Linked DNA regions of Alloyangia pacifica. The protein of the gene in region 1 interacts with the protein of each later gene in a pairwise test. Links are inferred from orthologs where the notes say so. Each region holds a gene or a part of one and is shown on either strand. Other genes may lie near its edges.

What was found.
Region 2: the proteins of CEW88_RS04690 (region 1) and ndk interact in binary tests that used the Escherichia coli proteins (3 or more experiments, as listed by UniProt). The link is inferred for Alloyangia pacifica from one-to-one orthologs.

What each region holds. Positions count from the first base shown.
Region 1 is NZ_CP022189.1:967,116-978,479, forward strand. The notes cover bases 4,856-7,855. They hold CEW88_RS04690 (5-formyltetrahydrofolate cyclo-ligase), read left to right. Parts: upstream 4,856-6,073; coding sequence 6,074-6,637; downstream 6,638-7,855. Other genes in these bases: mgtE (magnesium transporter), read left to right, coding at 4,856-6,077; purD (phosphoribosylamine--glycine ligase), read right to left, coding at 6,717-7,855. Also shown: hisN (histidinol-phosphatase), read left to right, coding at 1-543; CEW88_RS04665 (8-oxoguanine deaminase), read left to right, coding at 656-1,996; CEW88_RS04670 (CAP domain-containing protein), read left to right, coding at 2,037-2,516; CEW88_RS04675 (CAP domain-containing protein), read left to right, coding at 2,614-3,204; guaD (guanine deaminase), read right to left, coding at 3,247-4,560; more of mgtE, read left to right, coding at 4,683-4,855; more of purD, read right to left, coding at 7,856-7,979; xseA (exodeoxyribonuclease VII large subunit), read left to right, coding at 8,146-9,636; CEW88_RS04705 (hypothetical protein), read right to left, coding at 9,734-10,129; CEW88_RS04710 (lytic transglycosylase domain-containing protein), read right to left, coding at 10,195-11,097; signal recognition particle-docking protein FtsY, read left to right, coding at 11,208-11,364. UniProt on the Escherichia coli protein: Involved in the removal of 5-formyltetrahydrofolate.
Region 2 is NZ_CP022189.1:1,321,231-1,332,464, forward strand. What follows is about bases 5,977-8,846. They hold ndk (nucleoside-diphosphate kinase), read left to right. Parts: upstream 5,977-7,135; coding sequence 7,136-7,558; downstream 7,559-8,846. Other genes in these bases: abc-f (ribosomal protection-like ABC-F family protein), read right to left, coding at 5,977-6,816; CEW88_RS06385 (DUF4112 domain-containing protein), read right to left, coding at 7,631-8,041; CEW88_RS06390 (YqaE/Pmp3 family membrane protein), read right to left, coding at 8,047-8,226; CEW88_RS06395 (TfoX/Sxy family DNA transformation protein), read right to left, coding at 8,346-8,696; CEW88_RS06400 (pyridoxal phosphate-dependent aminotransferase), read right to left, coding at 8,701-8,846. In the rest of the region: LPS export ABC transporter permease LptF, read right to left, coding at 1-253; CEW88_RS06350 (leucyl aminopeptidase), read left to right, coding at 418-1,890; CEW88_RS06355 (DNA polymerase III subunit chi), read left to right, coding at 1,966-2,424; CEW88_RS06360 (Crp/Fnr family transcriptional regulator), read left to right, coding at 2,974-3,633; CEW88_RS06365 (retropepsin-like aspartic protease family protein), read right to left, coding at 3,637-4,221; CEW88_RS06370 (MarC family protein), read right to left, coding at 4,279-4,905; more of abc-f, read right to left, coding at 4,957-5,976; more of CEW88_RS06400, read right to left, coding at 8,847-9,888; CEW88_RS24865 (hypothetical protein), read left to right, coding at 10,220-10,561; CEW88_RS06410 (DNA-packaging protein), read left to right, coding at 10,539-11,234. UniProt on the Escherichia coli protein: Major role in the synthesis of nucleoside triphosphates other than ATP. The ATP gamma phosphate is transferred to the NDP beta phosphate via a ping-pong mechanism, using a phosphorylated active-site intermediate.

The DNA.
Region 1 (11,364 bases):
CTGACCTGGGTGCTCGATCCGATCGACGGCACCCGCGGGTTCCTGTCGGGCACGCCGACCTGGGGTGTGCTGATCGCGCTGTCGGATGCCTCGGGCCCGGTTCTGGGGGTGATCGACCAGCCCTATACCTCCGAGCGCTTCGAGGGGGGGCTTGGACGTGCCGTCTGGTCCGGCCCACTGGGTGCGCGTCCGCTGGCGTCCCGGCCGGCGCGGCCGCTCTCCGAGGCGATCCTCTTCACCACCTTCCCCGAGGTCGGCACCGAGGCCGAGGCCGCCGCCTTCCGCCGGGTGTCGGCGCAGGCGCGGCTCACCCGCTACGGCATGGATTGCTACGCCTATGCGCTGCTCGCCGCCGGGCAGATCGACCTGGTGATCGAGGCCGGGTTGCAGGCCTATGATGTGCAGGCGCCGATCGCGGTGATCGAGGCGGCGGGGGGCCTGGTCACCGACTGGCAGGGCGGCAAGGCCCATGAGGGCGGTCAGGTGCTGGCCGCCGCCAATGCCGAGATCCACGCCGCCGCGCTGGCGCTGCTGAACGGCTGAGGGCGCGGCGCGCATTCTTCGGCAAATCCCGAAACAGCCTCATCCGGGGTCAGTCTTTCCTTCGATGCCCGGAAGGGGCAGGGTGGCGCTATCCACCCGAGGAGCCCCCAAGATGAGTGAAATCCTGATCCGCAACGCGCGCACTGTCCTGACCATGGATGATGCCGGGACCGAGCTAGCGGATGTCGACATCCTGCTGCGCGACGGGGTGATCGCCGAGATCGGCCCTCGGCTCGAGACCGAGGGCGAGATCGTCGATGCGCGTCATTGCGTGGTGACGCCGGGCCTCGTCAACACCCATCACCATCTCTACCAGGGGCTGACCAAGGCGGTGCCCGGCGGGCAGGACGCGCTGCTCTTTGGTTGGCTGCAGACGCTCTATCCGATCTGGGAGCGCTTCGGGCCCGAGGAATTCTACGTCTCGGCGCAGGTCGGGCTCGCGGAACTGGCGCTCTCGGGATGCACGCTGAGTTCCGACCACCTCTATCTTTATCCCAACGGCGCGCGGCTCGATGACAGCATCGCCGCAGCCGAGGACCTGGGCGTGCGCTTCCATGCCACGCGCGGCAGCATGAGCATCGGCGTCAGCGAGGGCGGGCTGCCGCCGGACTCGCTGGTCGAACAGGAGAGCGCCATCCTCGAGGATTGCATCCGGGTGATCGACGCCTTCCACGACCCTTCAGAGGGCGCCATGGTGCGGGTCGGCGTCGCGCCGTGCTCGCCCTTCTCGGTGAGCCGCGAGCTGATGCGCGACAGCGCCATCCTCGCCCGCGACAAGGGGGTGATGATGCACACGCACCTTGCCGAGAACGACGAAGACGTGGCCTATTCGCTCGAGAAATTCGGTTGCCGCCCGGGGCAATACGCCGAGGATCTGGGCTGGACCGGCCCGGACGTCTGGCACGCCCATTGCGTGAAGCTCGACGGGCAGGAGATAGACCTGTTCGCCGCCACCCGCACCGGCGTGGCGCATTGCCCCTGTTCCAACTGCCGCCTCGGCTCGGGCATTGCGCCGGTGCGCGCGATGCTGGATGCGGGGGTGAAGGTCGGGCTGGGTGTCGATGGGTCGGCGAGCAACGACATGGCAAACCTCGTCGGCGAGGCACGGCAGGCGATGCTGCTCCAGCGGGTGCAGCACGGCGCCGACGCGATGAGCGCCCGTGCGGCCCTGCGGGTGGCGACGCGGGGCGGGGCCGAGGTGCTGGGCCGCAACGATTGCGGGCAGGTTGTCATCGGCATGCGCGGAGATCTGGCGCTTTGGGATGTCAGCGGGCTCGGAAGCGCCGGATCCTGGGACCCGGCGGCGCTGCTGCTGGCAGGACCGCAACAGGTGCGGCACCTTTTTGTCGAGGGGCGGCAGGTGGTGCGTGACGGACGCATCGCGACGATAGACATTGAGGCCGCGCTGCGCCGCCACGGGGAAATGGCGCGGACGCTCGCCGGGTTCGGCTGAACCCGGTCCTGAGGGGAACACATCTGACCGGAGGATTTTCATGCGACCTGCGCTGACTGCCCGACTGCTGCCGCTTGCCCTTTGCGCGGCGCTCTGCGCCTGCGTGGTGGTGCCGCTGCCGCAGACCGAGACCGGGGGCGAGCCCGCGCGCTTCCTCGAAAACCCCTCGGGGGCGCAGCTCAACGCGCTCCGCGAGAGCCGAGGGCTGGCGCCCCTGAGCTATTCGCCGGTGCTGCAGAAGGTGGCGCAGGGCCATGCCGACGACATGGCGCGAATGAACGAGATGACCCATACCGGCAGCGACGGCAGCACCATCGGCGAGCGCATCCAGCGCCGCGGCTACAACCTCCGGCGTGGCGCCGAGAACATCGCCGAAACGGGCCGCGGCCTCGGTCGGGCGATGGAGATCTGGACCAACTCTCCGCCGCACCTGTCAAACATGCTCATGGAGGATGTGAAGGAATATGGCATCGCGGGGACCGGCGACTATTGGGTCATGGTGGTCGCCCGGGTGAAATGACCCGCGCTGCGGGCAGAGGGCTCCGGCGCGGCGCAGGCTTGCCGGGCGTCGCCGCCGCGCCATCTATATGCAGGGCGTGAAGGACCGGAGAGTGCTGATGAAACTGCCCAAGTGGCTTGCCCTGACCCTGCTGCCGCTGGCGCTTGCCGCCTGCGTCGATGTGCGCGCGCAACCCGGCGTGGTTGCGACGTCCGTGTCAAAGCCGGAGTCAAAGCCCGCATCAAGGCCGGTGGCCGTGGCCAACCAGCCTGCCGCCCGCGGCCAGGTCGAAGGGGCGAGCATCTACGAGCTGCGGCGCGCGCCGTCGCAGGTGGTGCAGAGCTCGCAGGCCGAGGCCGCCGCGACCTTTAACGGCTGGCGCCGGGCGCAGGGGCTGGCACCGCTGACCCGCTCGGCGCAGCTGCAGCGCGCCGCGCAGGCCCATTCCGATGACATGGCGCGGATGAACAAGATGAGCCATGTCGGCAGCGACGGCAGCCGCGTCGGCGCGCGCGCGCGGGCGGCGGGATACGACTATCGCCATGTCTCGGAAAACGTTGCCATGACCCCGCTCGGCATCGACAGCGCGATGGAGCTCTGGGCCAAGTCATCATCGCACCGCGCGGCCATGCTGCGCACGGATGTGCGCGAGTTCGGCCTCGCGCAGAACGGCCGCTACTGGACGCTGGTCATGGGCGTGCGCAAGTAGGGTAGGACCAAGGGGGCGCGGGAGGCGCCCCCGGTCCGAGCGTCAGATCACCTGCCTTCCGGCCACGTAGGTGGCCCGCACCGCCCGGTCGTCGCCCATCATCATGGTCGGGAAGAGCGCCTCCCAGATGTCGTTGGCCTCTGCCACGCGCTGCGCGATGGCCGGGGTGGAGGCCAGGTCGAGCACGGTGAAATCGGCCTCGAGCCCCGGTGCGAGGTTGCCGATCCGGTCCTCGGCCATCAGCGCCATCGCCGAGCCCTGCGTCGCCAGCCACAGCAGCGCCGAGGGATGCAGCGGGTGATGGCGCAGCTGCGCCACCTCGTAGGCCGCGGCCATGGTGCGGAGCATCGAGAAGGACGAGCCGCCGCCGGTGTCGGTGGCCAGCCCCACCCGCAGCCCTGCCTTGGTCAGCCCGTCCATGTCGAAGAGCCCCGAGCCGATGAAGGTGTTCGAGGTCGGGCAATGCACCAGCGCCGCGTTGACCTCTTTCAACCGCGCATGCTCGCGCGGCTCGAGATGGATGGCGTGGCCGTAGAGGCCTCGCTCGCCCAGCAGCCCGTAGGCCTCGTAGGTGTCAAGATAATCGCGCGCCTGCGGGTAGAGCGATTTCACCCAGGCGATCTCGTCGATCTGCTCGGAAAGGTGCGTCTGCATCAGCACCTCGGGGTGCTCGGCCCAGAGCGCGCCGAGCGCCTGCAGCTGCCCGGGGGTCGAGGTCGGCGAGAATCGCGGGGTGATCACATATTCTGCCCGGCCCCGGCCGTGCCACCGCTCGAGCAGCGCCTTGCTGTCGTCATAGGCCGATTGCGCGCTGTCCCGCAGGAAGTCGGGGGCGGTGTCGCGGTCCATGCAAGTCTTGCCCGCGAAGACCCGCATCCCGCGCGCCTCGGCGGCGCTGAACAGCGCCTCCACCGATTCGGGGTGGATGGTGCAATAGCTGCAGACCGAGGTGGTGCCATGCGCCAGCAGCAGGTCGAGATAGCGCCCGGCGATCTCGTCGGCGTAGGCGCGCTCGGCAAAGCGCGCCTCGGTGGGGAAGGTGTAATGGTTGAGCCAGTCGATCAGCCGCTTGCCCCAGCTCGCGATCATCCCGGTCTGCGGGTAATGCGCGTGCGCGTCGACGAAGCCCGGCACGATCAGCGCCTCGCCATGGTCCACCACCCGCGAGGCGGGATGCGCGGCGCGCAGCACCTCGGCGGTGCCGATCTCTCGAATCACCCCGTCCTCGACCAGCAGCGCCCCGGCAGGCTCGTGGCGCGCCGCCTCGACCCCTTCGGTGAAAGGCGAGCCGGTGAAGCGCAGGGTCTGCCCGAGGTGCAGGATCGGCGAAAGGGGGGTGGGGCTGGTGGGGGCCATGTCGGTCCTTGTGGTTGCGACCGGCCTAGGATGTGGGCGGCCAAGGTCAAGCGCAATGCGCCTCTGTTGCTCGTTCGCGCAATCCCCTAAGGTTTGCGCGAACGGCATTCAACGGGGCAGGCATGACCGAAGAGACCGGAAACCCGGCGACGGAAGACGCCCGCGAAGACGAGACCAACCCGCTGGAACGCAAGGTGGTCTCGGCGATCCTCTATGCGGTGGATGTCGGCGACCGCGAACAGCTCGTCGCGCTGATGGAGCCGCTGCACGCGGCCGACATCGCCGACCTTCTCGAGCAGATCAACGCCTACGACCGGATGCGGCTGATCAAGCTCTACGACAAGGAGTTCGACGGCGAGATCCTGTCGGAACTCGACGAGTCGATCCGCGAAGAGGTGATCCGGGCGCTGACCCCCGAGGTGCTCGCCGACGCGGTGCGCGAGCTCGATTCCGACGACGTGGTCGACCTTCTGGAAGACCTCGACCAGGATCAGCAGGATGCGATCCTCGATGTGCTCGAGGACAGCGACAGGGTCGCGGTCGAGAAATCGCTGACCTACCCGGAGTATTCCGCCGGCCGCCTGATGCAGCGCGAGGTGGTCATGGCCCCCGAGCACTGGAACGTCGGCGAGGCGATCGATTTCCTGCGCAGCTCGGACGATCTGCCGGAACAGTTCTACCACATCATCCTCGTCGATCCGAAGCTGCGCCCGGTGGGCAACGTGACCCTGGGCAAGTTGATGGCCTCGCGGCGCGAGGTGCTGCTGAAATCGCTGGTCGAGGAAACCTTCCATGTCATCCCGGTGACCCGGCCCGAGGCCGATGTCGCCTATGCCTTCAACCAGTACCACCTGATCTCGGCCCCGGTGGTGGACGAGAACGAGCGGCTGGTCGGGGTGATCACCATCGACGACGCCATGGCCGTGCTCGATGAGGAGCACGAGGAGGACATCCTGCGCCTCGCCGGGGTCGGCGACGAGAGCCGCATTTCGGACAGCGTGATCGAGACCACCCGGCAGCGTCTGCCGTGGCTGGGGGTGAACCTGATGACGGCGATCCTCGCTTCGCTGGTGATCGCCCAGTTCGAAGGCACGATCAGCCAGCTGGTGGCGCTGGCCGTGCTGATGCCGATCGTCGCGTCGATGGGCGGCAATGCCGGCACGCAGTCGTTGACCGTGGCCGTGCGCGCGCTGGCGACCAAGGATCTGACCAGCGCCAACCTCTGGCGGGTGATCCGGCGTGAGCTCATGGTCGGGCTGATCAATGGCGTCAGCTTCGCGCTTGTGATGGGGGTTCTGGAATACCTCTGGTTCGGCAGCGCGATGCTGGCGGTCGTGATCGCCGCGGCGATGGTCATCAACCTTGTCGTCGCCGGGCTGGCGGGGATCGCGGTGCCCGTGGTGCTCGAGAAATTCAAGGTCGACCCGGCGCTGGCCTCCGGCACCTTCGTGACCACGGTGACCGACGTGGTCGGGTTCTTCGCCTTCCTCGGGCTGGCGCAGGCGGTGCTGCTGTGAACCTCGACGAGGCCAAGCGCGCCGCGCGCGCCGAGGCGGCGCGGCGCCGCACCGAGGCCCATGCGGCCGATGCGGGGGCTGGCGCAGGGATGTTGAGCTCGGTGCTGGCGGGCTACCGCGGCGTGCCGCTCTCGGGCTACATGCCGATCCGCTCCGAGATCGACCCGCTGCCCGCCATGGCCGAGGCGGCGGCGCATGGTCCGGTGGCGATCCCGGTGATCGAGGCGCGCGGTGCACCGCTGCGCTTTGCCCGCTGGGAGCCCGAGATGGCACTGGTGCCCGGCGCCTTCGGCGCGATGATCCCGGAGCGCCCCGAGTTCGTGACCCCCGAGATTCTCATCGTTCCGCTGCTGGCCTTCACCCGGGACGGCCATCGGCTGGGCTATGGCGGCGGTTTCTACGACCGCACGCTTGCGGCGCTGCGCGCTGCGCGCCCGACGCTGGCCATCGGGTTTGCCTACGCGGCGCAGGAGGCAGGGCAGGTCCCGCTCGAGCCCACCGACGCGCCGCTCGACATGATCGTGACCCCGACCGAGGTGATCGCGCCGAGCCGAGGCTGAGCGCGCCGAGCGAGACCGGTGCGGGGCGCGGCAGATGCCGGTACGCCCCGGTTTCACGGCTGTGCCGGGAGCGCCGGTGTCAGAGCGCCCGCCAGCCGATGTCGCGCCGGCAGAACCCTTCGGGCCAGTCCACGGCATCCACCAGCGCATAGGCACGCGCCTGCGCCTCGGCGAGTGTGGCGCCGCGGGCGGTGGCGTTCAGCACCCTGCCGCCGTTGGCGACGATCTTGCCGTCCTTCTCGGCGGTGCCGGCGTGGAACATCTGGGTGAAGCTGTCCTCGGGCAGGCCCTCGAGCCCGGAGATCACCGTGCCCTTCTCGTAGGCGCCCGGGTAGCCCTCGGCGGCCATCACCACGGTCATCGCGTGATCGTCGGCCCAGGTCACCTTGGCCTCGGCCAGTCGGCCCTCGGCACAGGCGTGGAGCAGGTCCAGCACCTGGCCGCCAAGGCGCATCATCAGCACCTGGCACTCGGGATCGCCGAAGCGGACGTTGTATTCCACGAGGCGCGGTTGTCCGTTCTCGATCATCAGGCCGACGTAAAGCACGCCCTGGTAGGGCGTGCCGCGGCGCGCCATCTCGGCCATGGTGGGGCGGACGATCTCGTCGAGCGCCTTTTGCGCCACCTCGTCCGAGAGCACCGGGGCGGGGGAATAGGCGCCCATGCCGCCGGTGTTGGGGCCGGTGTCGCCCTCGCCGACGCGCTTGTGGTCCTGCGCGGTGCCGATGGGCAGCACGTCGGTCCCGTCGACCAGCACGAAGTAGGACGCCTCCTCGCCGGTCATGAACTCCTCGATCACCACCTCGGCGCCGGCCCCGCCGAAGGCGCCGCCGAACATGTCGTCGATCGCCTCTTCGGCCTGCGCCACGGTCTCGGCGATGATCACGCCCTTGCCGGCGGCGAGCCCGTCGGCCTTGACCACGATCGGCGCGCCCTGGGCGCGCACGTGCGCCTTGGCGCTTGCGGCGTCGGTGAAGTGGCCGTAGCCGGCGGTGGGCGCGTTGGCGGCGTCGCAGATTTCCTTGGTAAAGCTCTTCGAGGCCTCGAGCCGGGCAGCCTCCTTGGAGGGGCCGAAGACCAGCACGCCTGCCTCGCGCAGCCGGTCGGCAACGCCCGCGGCGAGCGGCGCCTCGGGGCCGACGATGACGAGGTCGATGGCGTTCTCACCGGCGAATTCCGCCACCGCGCCGCCGTCCTCGACGTCGAGCGAGGCGCATTCGGCGATCTGCGCGATCCCGGCATTGCCCGGCGCGACGATCAGCTTGTCGCACTTGGGGTTCTGCATCACGGCCCAGGCCAGGGCATGTTCGCGACCGCCGCCGCCGAGGATGAGGATGTTCATGGGGCCCGCTCTTTCAAGGTGAGGATCGCGGGCTTCCTACCGGCGGCGGGGGGCTCTGGCAAGACGGCAGGACGCGCCCACCTTTCCCTTGGCGCCGCCGGGCGCTAGTCTGGGCAAAGCGCGGGCGGACCAGCCCGGACAGGGCACTTACGGCAAGACGGGCACCATGGACCTTTTCGAAGACGATACCCCCGGAGACGCAGGCGACGGCAACATGCCGGAATTCACCGTCTCGGAGCTGTCAGGCGCGGTGAAACGGGTGATCGAGGGCGAGTTCGGCTTCGTGCGGGTGCGCGGCGAGCTGGGGCGGATTTCGCGGCCGCGCTCGGGGCATCTCTACCTCGACCTCAAGGACGACAAGTCGGTGATCTCGGGCATCGTCTGGCGCGGCGTCGCTTCCAAGCTCGAAATGCAGCCCGAGGAAGGCATGGAGGTGATCGCCACCGGGCGGCTGACCACCTATCCCGGCCAGTCGCGCTACCAGATCATCATCGAGGACATGCGCCCCGCCGGGCTCGGTGCGCTCATGGCGATGCTGGAAAAGCGCAAGGCGATGCTGCAGGCCGAGGGGCTCTTTGATCCCGCCCGCAAGAAGCCGCTGCCGTTCCTGCCCGAGATCATCGGGGTCGTGACCTCGCCCTCGGGGGCGGTGATCCGCGATATCCTGCACCGGCTGCGCGAGCGTTTCCCGCGCAAGGTGCTGATCTGGCCCGTCGCGGTGCAGGGCAAGAGTTCGGCCGCCGAGGTCGCCCGGGCCATCGAGGGGTTCAACGCGCTCAGCCCGGGCGGCGCGCTGCCGCGGCCCGACCTGCTGATCGTCGCCCGGGGCGGCGGCTCGGTGGAGGATCTCTGGGGCTTCAATGAAGAGATCGTGGCGCGGGCGGCCGCGGCCTCGAAAATCCCGCTGATCTCGGCGGTGGGCCATGAGACCGACACCACGCTCATCGACTTCGTCTCGGACCGCCGCGCGCCGACGCCAACCGCCGCCGCCGAGATGGCGGTGCCGGTGCGTATGGAGCTTCTGGCGCGGACCGGGGAGGGACAGCTGCGGCTGACCCGCGCGCTCAGCCACCGGCTCGAGGTGCGCGGCCAGCGGCTGCGCGATCTGGCCCGGGCATTGCCGCGGGCCGAGGCGCTTCTGGACCAGCCGCGCCAGCGGCTCGACCTGCTGTCGGACCGGCTGCCGCAGGCGCTGATCCGCGGGGTCGACCGGCGCCGGCTGGCGCTCTCGCAGCCCGCCGGGGCGCTGCGCCCGGGGCTGCTGAGCCGCATGCTTGCCACCCGCGCCGAGGCGCTGGGGCGCCGCGCCGACCGGCTGTCGATCCGGCCAATCCAGCGCGAGATCGCGCTCGGGGCCGACCGGCTGAGCGCGCTCGGCAAGCGGCTCGATGATGCTGGCACACGCAGGGTCGAGGAGCCCCGGGCCAAGCTCGACGGGCTTGACCGTCTCCTGCAAACGCTGAGCTACAAGGGCACGCTGGCGCGCGGCTACGCGGTGGTGCGCGGCGAGGGTGGGCAGGTGCTGACCACGGCTTCCGCCGCGAAGGAGGCCGCCGGGCTAGAGATCGAATTTGCCGACGGGCGGATGAAGATCGGCGGCGCGGCCTCGGGCAAGCCCAGGAAGGCCAAGGCGCCGGAGCAGGGGAGCCTGTTCTGAGGCGTCGAGACCCGGGGCTCGGCCCCCGCCGCGCCGAGGGATATCTCGGCCCATGAAATGCAACCGGACGGTGCGCGCGATCGGCGAGGCGCCGTCTTCAGACGCCGGTGTCTGGCCCGTAGCAGAGCATCGGCGTGTCGCCCTGCTGCGCCTCGTAGAGCACCGTGTTCTGCGGGTCGTTCTGAAACACCGCCCGCAGTTTGCCGCTCTCGCGGTAGAAACTCCAGCATTGCGGGGCGTTCATATCCTCGTAGACGAAGCAGATCATCTGGGCCTCGGCGTACCAGCGGCCGTCCTTGCACTCGCCGTCCAGGAAGGACCAGCGCACCCGGCGGTCCGGCAGGTATTGCTCGACCCCGTAGGGCGCCCCGCCGCTGCCGAAGTAGAGCGTCTTGCCGGTGACATAGGACTCGAATTCCTCGGCGCTCATCGGCTGGGCGGCGGCGGGCGGGCTGGCAAGCAGGCAGAAGAGGAGGAGCACGAGGCGTGTCATGGGTGCAGCCTGCCAGAGGAGGGTCGGCGGCGAAAGGGAGAAGTGACCACGCGCGCCGGGGGCGTTCAGGAATTGCGGTAGACGGCGCAGATGCAGCCCGATTGTCGAAGCTCTGCGCAGAGATTTGCCGCTGCGCTGCGACCGTCGCGCCCGATCCGTGCCATCCAGTAGCCCCCCCGCGGGCTGGCGCGGCTTTTTTGCCAGACCAGCTCGGGCTGTTCGCCGCCGATCGGGCCGGAACAGGCCTTGGCGCGGCGGCGGAATTGCGCCAGCGCCCGGTCCTGGGTGGTGCCGAAGGCGATCTGCACGCCCCAGGGATGCAGTGGGGGGCGGGCCTCGGGATATTTGGTCAGCTTGCGCTCGCGCGCCAGCTCGTGGCAGGCCTGCTGGAAGGGCTTTTCGCCCTGCAGCCGGAAGTCATGGGTCTCGGGCGGGGTGTCGCGCCAGGTCTCGGCGGCGAGCCCGGTGATGATCGCCACGTAGTTGATCGTCTCGCGCGCCAGCCCGCCGCGCCGCGACATCAGCCCGTCGGCCCGTGCCTCGCCGCCGTTGTATGCCACCGCCGCCAGTCCCTGGTTGCCGTACCGACGGGTCAGCTCGCCGAGGTATTGCGCCGAATATTCCAGCGCCTCTGCAGGGTTGTAGGGATCCTTGAGGCCGCGCAGCTTCGCGGTCGACGGGATGAACTGGGCGATGCCCTGGGCGTTGGCGGGGCTGAGGGCGTTGGGGTTGAACCGGCTTTCTTGCCAGATGAGCCGGGCGAAGAAGCCGGGGTCGAGCCCGTTGCGCAGCGCGAGCTCCTCGAGCGCCTCGCAGGTGTCATGCACGAAATAAGAGGGCCGGATGCAATGCACAGACCCGAAGGCGCCGGGCGAGCAGAGCGTTCCCGGCTCCCGGGCGCCGTCGGACGGGGCGGGAGGCTCGGCCCGCAGCAGCGGCGCGGCAAGCAGGAGGACGAGGAAAAACACGGCCCGCAACATGCACCCATGAAGGCGCCGCGGGGCGGAAAGGTCAACTCACACTTTTATCTGCGCGCGGCACGTATTAGGTGAAAGCAAAGGCATTGAGAGGTCCAGCCATGTCCTTCTTCGGCAAGCTCAAGAGCAAGCTCTTCAAATCCTCCTCGAAGCTCGAGGAAGGGCTGGACGCGATCGTCCAGGAGGGGGGCACGCAAGACGCTCCCGAAATGGCGCCCGAAACCCCCGAGGTGCCGCAGACGCCGACCCCCGAGACGC
Region 2 (11,234 bases), 360 kb from region 1 along the record:
TGGCCTGCACCACGGTCAGCTCCGAATCGTTGCTCGAGCGGTTGATCACGTAGACCGAGGCGGCAAAGGCCGCGATGGGCAGCACGATGGCGATCACCGCCGGCAGGCTGAGCAGGGTGAATTCGATGAAAATGCCGCCGGAATGGCCATCGGCGATCAGGTCGCCGAACAGGTTCACCGCGCGGTTCACCCAGTAAACCATCACCAGCACCAGCGAGAAAAACCCGAACAGGACCATGAGCTGCGACAGCATGTATCTGTCGAATCTCTGCACTTCACTTCCCCCGGTTTTCCGTTGGCGACGACCCTAGACGATCGCTCTTCGCGGGAAAAGGTGCCTCTGGTCAAGCCGATTGCGGCGCTCTAGGAGTCTTGGACCGGACACAATGACGACAGACAAGCAGGGAAGGCGGGCGAATGACCCAGTTGCGCACATTCGAATTTTCGGCGGTGGACCTCGACGGGCTGGCGGAGCGGCAGGGCAGGATCGCGCTGCTGGTCAATACCGAAGGCCGGATGAGCCCCGGTGCGCGCCGGCTGAACCGCCTGACCAAGGGGGCGCTGGCGCGGCTGCTCGAAGCGGAGCGTTGGGAAAAGGCCAAGGCGGGCGAGGTGATCTCGCTGGCCTATCCGGCCGGGCTGGCCGCCGAGGCGCTGGACGTGGTGAAGCTCGAGCGCCGTCCCTCTGTTGCCGAGGCGCGCAAGGCGGGCGCGGCACTGGCCTCGGTCGCAGGCGGCAAGGCGCTGACCCTGGTCGGCGAGAGCACCGCGCGGCTGGAGCATCTGGCGCTCGCGTTGGCGCTGCGCGGCCATGCGGTGGTCAATCACAAGTCCGAGAGCGCCGAGGCGCCCGAGCCCGCGACCATCCTCTGTGCCAAGCCTGAAGAGACCGGCAAGGCCGCGGCCTCGCTGCTGGCGGTGGCCGAGGGCGTCGCCTTTACCCGGGATCTCGTGAGCGAGCCGGCCAACGTGTTGACCACCGAGGAATTTGCCGCGCGGCTCGAGGCGCTCACCGAGCTCGGCGTCGAGGTCGAGGTTCTCGAAGAGGAGCGCATGGCCAAGCTTGGCATGAACGCGCTGCTGGCCGTGGGGCAGGGCTCTGCCGCGCCGTCGAAAATGGTGGTGATGCGCTGGAAGGGTGCCGAGGGCGATCCGCTGGCGTTGGTCGGCAAGGGCGTCGTCTTTGACACCGGCGGCATCTCGCTGAAGCCGGGGCCGGGCATGGAAGACATGACCATGGACATGGGCGGCGCGGGCACGGTGGCAGGCGTGATGAAGGCGCTGGCCCTGCGCAAGGCCGCGGCGCACGTCGTTGGCCTCGTCGGCCTCGTCGAGAACATGCCTTCGGGCACCGCGATGCGCCCGGGCGACATCGTGACGTCGATGAAGGGCGATACGATCGAGATCCTCAACACCGACGCCGAGGGCCGGCTCGTGCTCTGCGATGTGCTGTGGTACGCGCAGGAACACGTGAAGCCCGCCGCGATGGTCGATCTGGCGACCCTCACCGGCGCCTGCATCGTCGCGCTTGGCCATGAGAACGCGGCGGTATTCTCCAACGAGGACGGCTTCGCCGAGGACTTCCTCAAGGCCGCCAAGACCGAGGGCGAGGGCGCCTGGCGCATGCCGCTGGGCCAGGCCTATGACGACATGCTCAAGTCGCCGCTGGCGGACATGAAGAACATCGGCGGGCGGCCCGCGGGCTCGATCACCGCGGCGCAGTTCCTCAAGCGGTTCGTCAGGGATGACATGCCTTGGATCCACCTCGATATCGCCGGGGTGGCCAAGTTGAAGTCCGCTTCGCTGCTGGCGCCTGCCGGGGCGACCGGCTGGGGCGTGTTGTCGCTGGACCGGATGATCCGCGACCGCTTCGAGCGCAAGGATGGCTGAGCCAGGCGCGCTGCCGCCCCGGGCGCCCCGCGCCCGGGTGCGAAACATTGATCCGATGACAGGAGGCTGGCGCGCATGGGTGTCGCGATGTTCTACCACCTGACCCAGAGACCGGTCGAAGAGACCCTGTCGATGCTGCTGGAAAAATCGCTGGCGGCGGGCTGGCGCGTGGCGGTGCGCGGCGGCGATCCGCAGCGGCTCGACTGGCTCGACGAACGGCTCTGGTTGGGCCGGGACGACAGCTTCCTGCCGCATGGCCGCGCCGGTGGTCCGCATGACGCGCTGCAGCCCGTGCTGCTGACCGATCGCGCCGAGATGCCCAACGGCGCATCCTGCCTGATGTCGGTGGATGGGGCGGAGGTCTCGCCCGAGGAGGTGGGCGCGATGGAGCGGGTCTGTATTCTTTTCGACGGCATGGACCCGCGGGCGCTTGATGTGGCGCGTGGGCAGTGGCGGGCGCTCACCGGCGCCGGAGTGACCGCACAATATTGGTCCGAGGAAAGCGGGCGCTGGGAAAAGAAAGCCGAGTCCTGAAAGTTTGGCTGTCACGAAATCATCACGCATTTGGCGTGGTGGCAAATGTGTGACTCGCCTTTAGGATGATCCTATTTGACATATGCGCTAATTTCCGCCCATTCTGCCAATTGAGAGGCAGGATTGCAGTCTCTGGAAAAATGGCAAAAAAATAGAAAATTTCTTGAAAAATATGACAGCACTGTCGCCCCGCTTACACAGATCGGCGAGAATCCTCCTAAACCGTGATTGCACGCCCGACCGCTGCGAGTTGTATCCTAGGGCTTGGGCGTGTCTTACACGGTGTTTTCCGTGTGAGGGTGAGGGTTACCAAGTAACGGCCATTCCAGAGTCGTCCTCCGCCGCACCCCATGGACCGGAACGTTCCGGTCCGGGGTACGGCAGACGCGGCTCTGGAATGGCCATTTCCCGTTTTCATCCCGCGCGGCGGATGTTTTCGCCGATGAGCCGACGGATTTCCGCCGAGACGCCCGCCTGTGCCGGTGCTCGCGACAGATTTATGTGTTTTGCCCTTGCGTCACTTGACCAAGCGGCTATCGGACTGACTTCATGACAACTCCTATCGAATACGGGCCTTTGCTCGACTGCCCGCTGTTTGACGGCCTCAGCCGAGAGCAGAAAGAAACCCTTCTTTCCGAGTGCACCCTGCAGCGCTTCGACGCGCCGACCGATATCCTGCGGCAGGGAGAAACGACGCCGGTCATGTACCTGATCCTGAAGGGCCGGGTGGAGGTGATCTACCTCGACAAGCAGGGCAATGCCGCGGTGCTGCATGTCGCCGGACCAGGCGAGGTGCTTGGCGAGGTCGAGGGCCTGTCGGGCACCCCCTGCTCGTCGAGCTGCCGGACCCTGCCGGAAGCGATGGTGCTGGCTTGCTCCTTTGAGCTGCTGCTCAAGCACATTCCGCCGGCGCTGTTGCTGCGCAATTCCGCCGCGATCATGCAGACCCGGCTGACCCGCGACAACGAGCTTCGGGCCATCGCGCAGTTCTTCTCGGTCGAGGAGCGGCTGCGCATGTACTTGCACCAGTTCACGACCGAGGCCCACCGCGAGGCCCGGCTGAGCCAGTCCTACCTCGCCTCGATGGTGGGCTGCTCGCGGCAGACGATCAACAAGCTGCTGGGCGACCTGCGGCGCGACGGGGTCATCGAGATCCGTCGCGGCGCCATCGCGGTGCTCGACCGCGAGCGGCTGAAGATCGAGGTCTGACGCTTAGCGCCGCTCCAGCACCATCTTGCCACCCGCGATCTCGAGCCGGTCAAAGCGCTGCAGGTAGCTCATGCCGAGCAGCGAGTTGTCCATCTCTCCGCCGTTGACGAAGGCAGGCAGGTTGCGGTCCTCGAAGCTTCCAAGGGTGACGGTACCGAGCCGGACCGGCGCGGTCTCGACCGCGCCATTCGCGGTGCGGGCGCTGGAGTGGAAGGCAAGGTCCGCGGTGGCGATGCCGATGCGCGCGGCGTCCTGCCGGTTCAGCACCACGCCGGTGGCGCCCGTGTCGACCACGAAACGCACCGGCGTGTCATTGATCTGAAGCGTCAGGTAGTAGTGCCCGTCGGACGCTCGCGGCAGCTCGATCCGGCCCGCCTCGGCAAAGACCGATTGCTGCGGGCTCACCGTGTGGCGGATGTCGTCCCAGAGCCCGAAGGCCGCGATCACCCCGAGAAAGATCAGCCCCCAAGCCGCCAGTTGCTGCAGCTTCTGCATCAGCCGGCCGCGCTGCTGTATGAACATCCACAGGACCAGCGCCGCCAGAAGCAGCCCGAGGTACCCCAGCCGGCCGATTTCGAATTCAGACAAATGCGCGCCCCCCATGCTTGGGACCAATGTAGGGGCTGCGCCCGCGCTCTGCGAGTCTCAGCCGAAAACGCCCGACCAGTCTATGCCGCGGATGCCGTCGATGACGAATTGCACCGCGAGCGCCGCCAGCAACATGCCGAAGAGCCGGGTGACGACGACGATCCCCACGTGGCCCAGAGCGCGCTCGATGGGGCCGGCGACGAAGAAGCAGGCGAGGGTCATCAGCAGCACGATCACCAGCACGCCGAGGATCATCGCGGTCTCGAGCGGACCGGGTGAATGTCCGACCAGCAGGATGATCGTGGCGATGGCACCGGGGCCGGCGATCAGCGGGATGGCGATGGGGAAGATCGACGGATCGGGCATGACCTCGTCCTCGACCTTGTCTTCGCGCCGCTTGGTGCGGCGCTCGAAGAGCATGTCGAGCGCGGTGATGAACAGCAGCAGCCCGCCCGAGATGCGGAAGGCCGACATGGAAATGCCGATGAATCCGAGCACCGCCTCGCCGAAGAAGGCGAAGAGCATGAGGATCGCCAGCGCGGTGATGCAGGCCCGGATCCCGACCGCGCGCCGATGCGCGGCATCGGCGCCCTGGGTCAGCGCGATGAAGACCGGGGTCAGCCCGATGGGGTCGATCACCACGAAAAGCGTGGCGAAGGCGCTGATGATCAAGGCCATGTCCATGGGTACTGGCTAGGGCCTCGCGCGGGCGCTGTCCAGAAAAAGCCTGCCGGCTCAGCCGGCTTCCGCCGTTTCGAGCTTCTCCATTGCCGCTTCCCAGAGCGCCTCGGCGCGGCGCAGCCCGTCCATGACTTCGGCGTACTTGCGGTTCCAGGTCTCCAGCTCGCCCGCTCGGGTCGCCTCGTAGAGCTCGGGGTTGGCGAGCTTGGAGGCAAGCTTCTCGCGCATCTCCTCGATCTTGGCGACGCGCTCTTCGCACTTGCGCGCCTCCGAGCGCAGCGCGAGGACCTCGTCACGGCTGGCGCGCTTCGGCTTCGGCGCGGCCTTTTCGGCCTTGGCGGGCTTTGCCGGCTTGTCCTGCGTCAGCAGCATCTTGCGGTAGGCCTCGAGGTCTTCCTCGTAGGGGGTCACCGTGCCGTCCTTGACCAGCCACAGACGGTCGGCAACCAGCCCCAGCAGGTGCATGTCGTGCGAGACAAGGATCACCGCGCCGGAATAGGCGGTCAGCGCCTCGACCAGCGCTTCGCGGCTCTCGATGTCGAGGTGGTTGGTCGGCTCGTCGAGGATCAGCATGTGCGGCGCATCGAGCGTTGCCAGCAGCAGCGACAGGCGCGCCTTCTGCCCGCCCGAGAGGCGCCCGACCTCGGTCTCGGCCTGGTTGGCACCGAGGCCGAAGCCCGCCAGCTGCGCGCGCAGCTTCGAGGGGGCACTGTCGGGACGCTCGCGCTGCAGGTGCTGCAGGGGCGTTTCGTCGAGGTGCAACTCGTCGACCTGGTGCTGGGCGAAATAGCCGATGCGCAATTTCGAACTGGACGTCATCTTGCCGTCCATCAGCGCCAAACGCCCGGAAAAGAGCTTCGACAGTGTCGACTTGCCCTGGCCGTTGCGGCCGAGCAGCGCGATGCGGTCGTCCTGGTCGATGCGCAGCGAGAGCTTGCGCAGCACCACCTTGTCGCCATAGCCGGTGGAGGCATTCTCCAGCGCCAGGATCGGCGGCGAGAGTTCGTCGGGCTGCGGGAAGGTGAAGACGCGCTTGGCGGCCTCCTCGGGCGGGGTGATCCGCTCCATCTTCTCCAGCATCTTCACGCGTGCCTGCGCCTGACGGGCCTTGGAGGCCTTGGCGCGGAAGCGGTCGACGAAGCTCTGCAGGTGGGCGCGGCGCTCGTCCTGCTTCTTGGCCGCTGCCGCGAGCACGGCGCGGCGTTCGGCGCGGGTGCGCGCGAAGGTGTCGTAATTGCCCTGGTAGAGCACCAGCTTGCGCTCCTCGAGGTGGAGGATCGCGCCGACGGCCCGGTTCAACAGGCCGCGATCGTGGGAGATCACGATCACCGTGTGCGGGTAGCTCTGCAGGTAGCTCTCGAGCCAGAGCGCCCCTTCGAGGTCGAGGTAGTTGGTCGGCTCGTCGAGGAGCAGCAGGTCAGGCTCGGCAAAGAGAACGCCGGCGAGCGCAACGCGCATCCGCCAGCCGCCCGAGAAGTCCGAGCAGGGGCGCTGTTGGGCCGCCTCGTCGAAGCCGAGGCCCTTGAGGATCGTCGCGGCGCGCGCCTCGGCGGACCAGGCGTCGATGTCCGCGAGACGGGTCTGGATGTCGGCGATGCGGTGCGGGTCGGTGGCGGTCTCGGCCTCGGCCATCAGCGAGGCGCGCTCGAGGTCGCAGGCCAGCACGGTCTCGATCAGGGAGACATCCGAGGCAGGCGCCTCCTGCGCCACGCCGCCGATCTTGGCGCGGGCGGGCAGCTCGATCTCGCCGCCATCGAGCGTGAGCTCGCCGCGGATGAGCCGGAAGAGCGTGGTCTTGCCCGCGCCGTTGGGACCGACGAGGCCAACCTTGTGGCCCGCGGGAATCACGGCGGAGGCCTCCTCGAGCAGAGGGCGGCCTTCGACGGAATAGGAGATGTCTCGAATACTCAGCATGGCGCCGCCATAGCAGAGCCTTCGGGCGGGCAACATCCCCCTTCGTGCATATCGCGCTTGCCCGGCGTTTCTGCCTACGCCGATGACGCGATGTGCGTATTTGGAAAGGGAAGAAAGGTGGCACTGCCTAGCGTCTTGTCTTTCCAAAATGCGCCGGGGTGAATTGGCCGTGGGACAAGAGGGGCAGAGCCCCTTTCTGCCTGTGGAAGAGGCAGCGGGGGCCACGGGGTCTTCCCAATTCCTCAACCCCATGGTAACGCCCCCACCAGAGAATGCTGGCCGGGCCGTTGCCCGGCCTTGTGACATTGGAGAGACCAAAATGGCCGTCGAACGCACCCTTTCGATCATCAAGCCCGACGCAACCCGCCGCAACCTGACCGGCAAGATCAACGCCAAGTTCGAGGAAGCGGGCCTGCGCATCGTTGCGCAGAAGCGCATCCAGCTGACCCCGGCGCAGGCTGGCGAGTTCTACAAGGTGCACGCCGAGCGCCCGTTCTACGGCGAGCTGTGCGAATTCATGGCCTCCGAGCCGGTTGTCGTGCAGGTGCTGGAAGGCGAAGGCGCGATCGCCAAGAACCGTGAAGTGATGGGCGCCACCAACCCGGCCGACGCCGCAGAGGGCACCATCCGCGCAGAGTTCGCCGAGTCGGTCGGCGAGAACTCGGTGCACGGCTCGGACGCTCCGGAAACCGCGGCCGAAGAAATCGCCTATTTCTTCTCGGGCCTCGAGCTCGTCGGCTGAGCCTGACGCTCAATCACCGCAAATAGAAAGGCGCCCCGCGGGGCGCCTTTTTGCTGTCCGACCGTCTGGGCCTCAGGCAGCGACCTCGTTGGGTTCGGCTGAGCCTGCGCCGCCGGGCGCGTGGCGGCTTTCCAGCCAGCGTCGCAGCAACCCAGCGTTGCGGGTGTTGGCGCGATAGCCGACGTCAAAGATGTCGCCCACCAGAGGCACGAGACCCACCAGCCAGTCGACCGCGAGGTTTGCGCCCATCTGTCCGAGCAGCGGCTTGGGCGCGCCCATGGCGTGCGCCTCCTTGACGATCCAGACCGCCGGAGCGAGCGCCAGCGTGTCGCCGATGCCCGGAACAAGGCCGAACACCGCGTCCCAGCCGAAGCGGATCGGGGTGAAAGGAATGCGGTACGCCCGATCCATCCGCCGTGCCCAGCGGTCGATCTTGTCGAGCCGCTGGAAGTCGGGGTGGAGCGTGTGTTCGCGGGCGGCCATGGCGATCACACGTGCTGTTGTTTCGGCCCGGTGCGGGCGATGATCCAGATCGCGTGCACGATGCCGGGGATGTAGCCAAAGATCGTGAGCAGGATGTTGATCCAGAAATGCTTGCCGAGGCCGACCTGCAGGAACACGCCGAGCGGCGGCAGCAGGATGGCGAAGATGATGCGGATGAGGTCCATGTCGGCCTTCCTTTCAGATGAAGGATGTGTTGGCAGATCAACACGCAGACCCACGGCAAGGTTCCTGTGCCCGCACGGAGGCGCGGGCCAAGAGCTTGTTTCTGATGGGCAGAAAGGCGCTATTTGCGGGGGCGCCTGCTCGGGTCGATGACCCCGATCTCGTCGAGGATTTTCTCGATGCCGTCCAGCGGCGCGTTGCCCTTTCGTTCGGCAACCAGCGCGTCGAAGCGGCTGCGCAGCTCTTCCTTTTCTTTGCCGCGGGCGTCGTTCCATGGGCGCCCCTGCAGCGCCATGTGCAGCACGTAGAAGCCGATGAAATGCGGCCTCGTGCCATGGGCGAGCAGGCGGCGGTAGGTCTCGTCGGCGCCGAGCGCGCGCAGCGTCTCGGCATCCGCGATCCCGGCGCGCCGGCAGGCCGATTCCACCGCTGGCCCGAGGTTGCGGATGCTGGAGATCGGCGTGCCGGACACGGACTCAGGCTGCCTTGGCGAGCGTTGCGGCAAAGCCGGTGAGGGTCGTGAGCGCCTCGGCGAATTCTGCGTCGGGGATGGTCAGCGCGACGCGCAGGAAGCCCGCGGCGGAGGGGCCGAAGCTTTCGCCCGGCATCACCGCGATGCGGTGGGTGTCGAGCAGGGCGTCGGCAAAGGCGATGCCCGAGAGGCCGGTCGCGCGGATGTCGAGGAAGAGATACATGGCGCCGCCAGAGGGCACGAGGCCGACGACGCTCTGCCGGGAGAGGATCTGCTGCGCCAGCGCGCGGCGGCGGCGGAAGGGCTGGGCGACGCGCGGCTCGAGCTTGGCGTCGGCAGTCAGGGCGTAGAGCGCGGCGTCCTGGATGTAGCCGGGCACCCCGTAGGTGGTGTTTGTCGCCAGATCGATCAGCGCTGCGATGGCGGGCTCGGGGGCGATGAGCCAGCCGATGCGGCTCCCCGTCATCGCGTGGCTTTTCGACAGCGAGCCGATGACCATGGTGCGCTCGGCCATGCCGGGCAGGGCGCGGGGGCTGAGATGTTCGCCCTCCCAGATCTGCGTGTCGTAGACTTCGTCCGAGATCAGCCAGAGATCTTCGTCGCGGGTGACTTCGGCGAGGCTCTCGAGCACCGCGCGGGGGTAGACGGCACCGGTGGGATTGCTCGGCGAGTTGACCAGCAGTGCCGAGGCACCGGTCTCGCGCGCCTTGCGGCGCACCTCGCCCGCATCCGGGAAGAAACTGTGCTCGGGGCGCGTGGCGATGGTGTGCGGCACGGCGCCAGCGGCGCGGAGGGTGCCGGGGTAGGTGACGTAATGCGGCTCGATCATCAACGCGGCGTCGCCGGGATTGCAGGCGGCCATATGCGCGGCAAAGAGCGCCGATTGGCCGCCGGGGGTGACCAGAACATTGTCCCGCGTGGTGGCGACGCCGGTGCGCGCGGTGACGCGGGCGGCGATGGCGTCACGCAGGGCCGGGATGCCGGGCACCACGGCATAGCCGGTGTGGCCGGCGGTGGCGGCGCGGTGCATCTCGGCCAAGATCGACGGGTCGGTGCGCTCGTCGGGCTCGCCGATGGTCAGCTCGGTGACCCGAACTCCGGAAGCACGCAGGGCGCGGGCCTTGTAGAAAATCTCCCATCCGTCGCCGCCCCCGGCGTTGAGTGAGGTGATGCGACGGGAGAGAGAAGGCATGGCGGGCTCCGCGAACTCGAATATCGGACCGTTGTGCCAGAGCGCGAAAGGGGCGGCAAGAGAGGCCGGGCGCGGCGCCGGGCGCGCGCTGTGTTCATGGTGTATTGTTTATTGTTAACAGTTGTTTAGGATATGCCGCGCGGCCTGGTCATCTTGACTTTTCGGACGCTCTTTGGTAGCGTTCGTGCATGCTGGACGAAATGGGCAGGCGGCCCCGGGGTGACCCCGGTGGCCGTTTTTTCGTTTGGCGGCAGGGTGCCACGACCCCGGCAAAGACCGGCGCGAGCCCCCTGCGAGGCATGACACCTACAGGCAAGAAAGGTATCGAGCGATGATCCTCATCCATCTCGAAGAAGAACTCTCCCGTCTCGAAGAGGAACGGGAGCAGCTGGCCGACATGCTGCGGCATCTCGGAAGCGACATGCGGCGCCTGCGCGACCGCTTCGACGAAGACGGCACCTTGGACAAACCGGAGACCAGCAAGGCCGCGGCGGATCTGCGCTATTGGCTGAAGGTCGCCCATGAAACGGAGGCTCAGATCAGGAATGTCAGACGCAAGCAGAAGGGAATTGCCGGAGACTGGGCGCTCGATCTCGAGCGCGCAAGGGTTGAAATCGGCTGCCGCATGGCTCGCCTCCGCCGGTGCTGCGGTGCAGGAGAGTTTCCTCAGTGACCTTTCCGAGGGGGAGCGCCTGGCGCTCCCCTTTCTGTTCGAGTTCTGGGCGCTCGAGCACCAGTTGCCGCCGGCGGGGGACTGGCGCAGCTGGGTGATCCTGGGCGGGCGTGGCGCGGGCAAGACACGGGCTGGCGCGGAATGGGTGCGCGCGTCGGTGGAGGGCGCGCTGCCGCTCTCGCCGGGGCGCTGCCGCCGGGTGGCGCTGGTCGGCGAAACCCTGGACCAGGCGCGCGAGGTGATGGTGTTCGGCGACTCGGGGCTGCTCGCCTGCTCGCCCCCCGACCGGCGGCCGGACTGGAGCGCCACGCGGCGCTGCCTCACCTGGCCCAACGGCGCCGAGGCGATGGTCTTTTCCGCCCATGACCCCGAGGCGCTGCGCGGGCCTCAGTTCGATGGTGCCTGGGCCGATGAGCTCGGCAAGTGGCGCAAGGCGCGCGAGACCTGGGACATGCTGCAGTTCGCGCTGCGGCTGGGCGAGCATCCGCAGGTCTGCGTGACCACCACGCCGCGCAACATTGGCGTCCTGAAGGAGCTGCTGGATCTGCCAAGCACGGCGGTGACCCGCGCGCCGACCGAGGCAAACCGGGCCAACCTCGCGGCCAGCTTCCTCGATGAGGTGCGGGCACGCTACGGCGCGTCCCGGCTGGCACGGCAGGAGCTCGACGGTGAA